DNA from 2 places in the Rossellomorea sp. FM04394 genome. Region 2 is predicted to be linked to the other one. Evidence: riboswitches for the same ligand, from Rfam matches in the RefSeq annotation. Region 2 holds a riboswitch; the other holds the start of a gene.

Region 1 (3,175 bases), 1.1 Mb from region 2:
TAAGTGAAATCAGGGGTGAAACCACCCATATTTTAACGATTTTTTTGACGATTTTCTTTTGCAGCATATGTTTGCCGTTCTTCGCCATCCCGATGCCTATGATAGAGGATGAAGTAACCTGAGTGAGCGGGATCGGTAATCCATACAGTGAGCTCACCATCACTAGGATCGCTCCTGTAGAGGAAATGACAATTCCTTCCGCTTTTGAATAGTGTGTAATTTTTTTTCCGTTTGTTTCCACTACTTTTTTGCCAAGTAAGATCGCTCCGAGGGCAACGAATAGACCACCCAGCCATATCCCCCGGGATGGAGACAGTAAACCCGCACCCACCAATGGACCGACGGCGTTGGCTACATTGTTCATCCCTGCCGAAAAGGCTTCAAAGAACCCGGCGATGATCAAAAGGTACGCAAGCCACCTTTTTTCAAAATGGAAACCGCGCTTTTCAAGTTTTACTAAACCTATACCGAATACCCATGTAACCCCTAAGGCAATGACCGGGACAATCACCCAGAATGACATGATCGTTAAAAGTGATTTCACATAAAGAACTTGATATGCGACTCCGACTCCTACAACCGCTCCGACCGTCACTTCACTTGTAGACAGCGGAATTCCTATCACATTTGCCAGAAACAAGGATATGGTGGCGGATGACAAAATGATGACCACAATTTTGATGGAAAGTAAATGCTGCGGGATAATCCCTGAACTAATGGTTTTAACAACCTCTCCACCACCTAAAACCGCCCCGCTAAGGACACCTCCAGCGCAGATCCATAGTGCTACCCTGATATTCTTTATGGCTCCTGCACCATACGCAACCCCCATCGATGCTGCCGCTCCGCTGGCACCAATGTTCATAGCAAAGAACAAACTTATGATCAGGGCGAATATTTCAAGCAAAGAATATCACCTCTTTTAATGAAGACCGCATTCGGTTTTACCTTTTCCTTTCCATCTTCCGGAGCGGAGATCATTGATGTCTAAGGCTTGTGTTGTACAATGGAAGCATCCGATACTCGGATACCCCTGATCATGAAGTGGATTATAGGATAGGTTATGCTTATGGACATACCTCCAAATTTCCTTCCACGTCCAGTGAATTAAAGGACAAATCTTAATGGATTGAAACTTTTCATCCTTATTGATGAATTCAACCTGACTTCTTGTAGATGATTGTTCTCTTCTTAACCCTGAAATCCAAGCATTTCCTTTGGATAAGGAATCTTTTAGAGGGTCAAGCTTTCGAATTTGACAGCATTGATTGGGGTTTTTCTCCCACAACTTATCTCCATAAGTTTCTGCTTGTTCTTGGAGCGTTAATTCAGGCTTTTTCATATGAATGGTGAGACCAGGATACTTCTGCTTCACCTTTTCAATCGTTTCGTAGGTTTCCTTGAAATGAACTCCTGTATCAAGAAATACAATGGTTGCTTTCGGCTGTACTTTGGTAAGGAGATCGATTAATACGATCCCTTCAATGCCAAAACTGCATGCATAGACGACACTTTCACCATAATGGTCATACGTCCACTCGAGAACATTTAACGCTCCTTTATAGACCTGATCAATTTCAAATTCGATGGATGGTTTTTTCCAAGTTTGATAAGTTAACATGATACACCCCTTTCCCGCTCATCCAAACAAAAAGAGGCGATAACAAGATATAGGGATTTCCTTTATCTCTGTTATGCGCCTCTAGTTTGTCTAGTCAGCTTATTTAATTCGCACTTTCTCGTTTTTCTCCAATTGAATGACTTTACCGTCCTGGACCACAATGGTAATCGACCCGAAACTCATCGTCTTCAACATCGAAGTGATCTTTTCGACTACTACATCATACTCTGCTTCTTGATTTTTTTCTTTAGTCACATGATTCCCCCAATTTTTATCTTATCCAGAAAAATCATGAATGAAAAAAACAACCCTCCATTTTGGAAAGTTGTTCAGGTAAGGATACCTTATCTTCCAAAATGACTTCACATTTTGCTGGAATTAGCACCTTACATAACGTAGGTTGCTGGGTTTCGCGGGGCCAGATCCCTCCACCACTCTGGATAAGAGTTATTAATTTTAATATTCTAAATAATATCATATTCTACGGGGAAGTCAACCCGAGTTTTTCCATCGGATTTGTGTCTTTTTACTTATTTTTCTTGCAAAGCCTTCATTCTCTTTATTTCTATTCGCTTTATGAACGCTATAGGACACTATTTTACCCCGGTGATCAAAATAATTGAATCATTAATTTACCTTCGAGCACTTTCTTCTGGTCCTGGTTGACCGCAAAGACTTTAAAATGTAAAAGATCATCCTGTTTCTCTGATACTTCTGCCTTCAATGTAATGACATCGTTCAATACAACCATTCCTTTAAACCGGACGGTGTACTCTTTGATATATCCTTCTTCAAAATAATCACTAAAAAGCTTGGAGACATTACCCATCGTCCACATGCCATGGGCAATAACCCCTGGAAGACCCAATTTATGTGCCTCATCATCGATTGTATGAATGGGGTTATAATCCCCAGATGCTCCTGCGTATTTGATTAAGTCGATTCTCGAGACTGGAGCTAATTCAACAATGGGAAGCGTTTCACCTATATTTAAGGATGATAGTGTAGTCATATTCCCAACCTCTCTCTAACCGCTTCTGTGATGATGACAATCGCCTCGGATGTGAAAATCCTTTTCCCTCCTGATTCTTCACCGATGTCTTCTATTACAAGAAAACCAAGTGTTCCACCCGAACCTTTCCGTTCATAGTAATCTTTTATTTTCGTGTAACACCGAATGCATTCCCCGACCTTCAGTGGTCTTTCATAGTGAAATGATTGTTCACCATGAATTAACCCGACGTTTGGTAAATGAAAACCTTCAATCGTTCCATAGTCGAGCACTCTGGGAAAAGTGGGGGGAGCGATATTCCCCCTGTATCTGGATCGTCTTCCTGCTTCTTCATCAACATAAATGGGGTTGAGATCACCGATGGCTTCGGCAAATTTACGTACTGCTCCTTTTTCCACATAGTTTTCTACGGAAGTTGAGCGCTTACCAATATAAGATTGAAACATATCCTTCACCTCTTTCTCCCTTTAGGCTTTCGGCCCGCCAGCTACGTAGAGGACTTGACCGTTAACGAATGACGAGCTTTCATCCGCGAAAAACGC
Region 2 (3,175 bases):
GGGATTACCGAATAAAGATGATGTGCGAGAGGGTGTCATTGCTTATAAAATAGCAGCACATGCAGCGGATTTGGCGAAAGGCCATCCAGGGGCACAAGTCAGAGATAATGCCGTTTCTAAGGCTCGATTTGAATTTAGGTGGAATGACCAATTTAATTTATCCCTGGACCCGGAACGTGCAAGGGAGTACCATGATGAAACACTTCCTGCAGAAGGGGCAAAAACGGCCCATTTTTGTTCAATGTGTGGCCCGAAATTTTGTTCAATGAGAATATCACATGACATAAGGGGAATAAAGAAGACTAGCATGAATGATGTTCATAAGGAAATAGAAAAAGGATTGAAAGAAAAATCGAAGGAGTTTGTGGAAAATGGATCAAACATCTACCGATAAACCTCCTTGTCATGTACTGAAATTGAAGAATGAAATCGTAAAGCTCAATCAGAGAGTCATCCAACTCGAAAAAGAAGTGAAGAGCATTCAGGAAAACTGCAGGCATGTCTTCTATGAAACGGATGTAACAAGGTCTTGTATCAAATGTCACTATGTAGAAAGTACCTATTATTAGAAACGTGTAAGCTATTGATTAAATTTCTTTTGACAGCGTATATGTACCATGCTACGATTATTACAAATTTCGGAATAGTAAATATATATGTGTAACTCTTATTGAGAGTGGTGGAGGGACTGGCCCTGTGAAACCCGGCAACCATTCAACCGATGTGTTGAAAAGGTGCTAATTCCTGCAAAGCACTTTGCTTTGGAAAATAAGAGAGGATTCTAATAAACATGAAGCCCTCTCTATCGCAAGAGAGGGCTTTTCGTTTTTATGAAAGAAAAATTAAATAGATAAATGCAATAGGTGCTGAGCCATCCTCAGCTAAAAGGGAAGACCGGTGAAAATCCGGCACGGTCCCGCCACTGTAATGGGGAGCGACTTATCATTCAACCACTATTTCTATTGAAATGGGAAGGGATAAGAAGCTGTGAACCTAAGTCAGGAGACCTGCCTGTTGTATGCGCTTATGCTCTACGTGGATATAGAGAGGGGTGAGGAATACGTGTTGAGAATACAAGAATGTCTCAACTCTAGTTAGTGATACGTATGAATCTCTCTTTCATTTGAAAGAGAGATTTTTTTGTTGATGACAACCATCTCAAGTATAAGGAGTGAGGATTGAATGAGTAAGGTGATCAGTTCGAATTTAGGATATCCAAGGATCGGTGAAAAGCGTGAATGGAAAAAGACGCTGGAACAATTTTGGGCAGGGAAGATAGAAAAGGATTCCTTCTTAGAACAAATGGAGGAAATACGAGTCAACCACTTGAAGAAGCAATCGGATCAGGGGATTGATTTAGTTCCGGTTGGAGATTTCAGCTTATATGATCATGTGCTTGATACAGCCGTCATGTTCGGCTTGGTTCCCGAGAGGTTTCATTATAGTGGGGGGAAGGTCTCTCTTGAAACGTATTTTGATATGGCTAGAGGCGCGAAGGACGCGGTGGCATTAGAAATGACAAAATGGTTTAATACCAACTATCACTATCTCGTGCCTGAACTTGATGGGATCGCACCACAGTTAGTGGAAAATCGTCCCCTGCATTTTTATAGAGAGGCAAAAGAGAAACTGGGTATAAAAGGTAAACCGGTTATCTTAGGTCCTTTCACTTTTGTGAAATTGTCCAAAGGGTATGAAACCGGTGATTATAAAACTCTTGTTGATCAATTTGTCCCTCTTTATGCTGAAGTATTGCGTGAATTACAGGAAGAGGGTGTAGAGTGGGTACAAATGGATGAACCGATCTTGTGCACTTCCATCGGGGATGAAGAGATGGATCAATTCAAAGAAGTCTATCAAACGCTTAAAGAATCCTGCCCCGGGTTAAAGATCATCCTGCAAACCTATTATGATAGTTTGGAAAGGTACCAGCGGGTGTTAGCACTCCCGGTAGATGGCATAGGGATAGATTTTGTGCATGATCGTGGTGAGAATTTGGCGGCGCTGAAAAGATTTGGTTTTCCTAAGGATAAAATCTTGGCTGCCGGAATTCTCGATGGAAGGAATATTTGGAGAAGTCGTCTTACTGATACCCATACGCTTCTATCGTTCATTGCAGGGTATGTTCCGAGTGATCGCTTAATCATTCAACCATCCTGCAGTTTACTACATGTACCAGTAACCTTGCAGAATGAAGAAACACTTGGCAGTCCCCTCATTGACGCTCTATCATTTGCTGATGAAAAATTACATGAAATCACAATTTTAACAAAGGGGATTCGTGACGGAGCTGATACAATAGAAGATGAGATCGTTCAAAGTGTAACGGCGATTAAGAATTTAAACGAATCACCGCTGCGTAATAATAGGGAGGTGCAGGAAAATGTTGAAGAATTGCACCAAAATAATGTCGGTAGAAAGGTTCCTTTCCATGTTCGTAAGCTGGAACAGGCGAAGTACTTTTCATTACCTTTTCTACCTACCACTACAATCGGCAGTTTTCCTCAAACCCAGGAAGTAAGAAGGCAGAGGTTGAAGTGGAGGAAAGGCGAGCTCTCTGATGGGGAGTATCAACAATATATTCATGCGGAAATAAAACGCTGGATTATAATTCAGGAAGAAATCGGCCTTGATGTATTTGTACATGGTGAATTCGAACGGACGGATATGGTTGAATTCTTTGGTGAGAAATTAGAAGGTTTTCAATTTACGAAGTTTGGATGGGTACAATCATACGGTTCCAGATGTGTGAAGCCGCCACTCATATATGGTGATGTGAATTTCAAAGAACCGATGACGGTTAAAGAAACCATATATGCTCAATCATTAACCGATAAACCGGTTAAAGGGATGTTAACGGGCCCGATCACGATTCTAAATTGGTCATTTGTTCGGAATGATGTATCACGATATGAAGTAGCGAATCAAATCGCACTTTCTCTCCAAAAAGAGATAGAGGAATTAGAAGCCAATGGGATTCGGATGATACAAGTCGATGAGCCGGCACTTAGAGAAGGACTCCCTTTAAAGAGTGAGAATTGGGAGGAATATCTAAAGGCTGCCGTTTATGCTTTCAGATTGGCCACTTCATCTGTACAGAACCAAACCCAGGTCCATACCCATATGTGCTATTCGGATTTTGAAGATATTATAGATGCCATCAGTGATTTGGATG

What was found. Region 2 has a riboswitch for S-adenosylmethionine ahead of metE (5-methyltetrahydropteroyltriglutamate--homocysteine S-methyltransferase). Riboswitches for the same ligand answer to the same signal wherever they lie in the genome.
Region 1: linked by a shared signal. The riboswitch ahead of ACCB35_RS11795 (YezD family protein) and the one ahead of metE (5-methyltetrahydropteroyltriglutamate--homocysteine S-methyltransferase) in region 2 are both predicted to bind S-adenosylmethionine.

What each region holds. Positions count from the first base shown of each region.
Region 1 is NZ_CP168654.1:2,364,262-2,367,436, forward strand. Features, by position in the region: gene ACCB35_RS11785 (anion permease) at 1-865, opposite strand, end outside; gene ACCB35_RS11790 (phosphoadenylyl-sulfate reductase) at 923-1,621, opposite strand; gene ACCB35_RS11795 (YezD family protein) at 1,721-1,876, opposite strand; SAM riboswitch class I at 1,963-2,068, opposite strand; gene ACCB35_RS11800 (MaoC/PaaZ C-terminal domain-containing protein) at 2,232-2,633, opposite strand; gene ACCB35_RS11805 (MaoC family dehydratase N-terminal domain-containing protein) at 2,630-3,079, opposite strand; gene fabG (3-oxoacyl-ACP reductase FabG) at 3,101-3,175, opposite strand, start outside.
Region 2 is NZ_CP168654.1:3,484,895-3,488,069, reverse strand. Features, by position in the region: partial or broken gene thiC (phosphomethylpyrimidine synthase ThiC) at 1-394, shown strand, start outside; gene ACCB35_RS17535 (hypothetical protein) at 372-569, shown strand; SAM riboswitch class I at 665-775, shown strand; cobalamin riboswitch at 845-1,030, shown strand; gene metE (5-methyltetrahydropteroyltriglutamate--homocysteine S-methyltransferase) at 1,183-3,175, shown strand, end outside.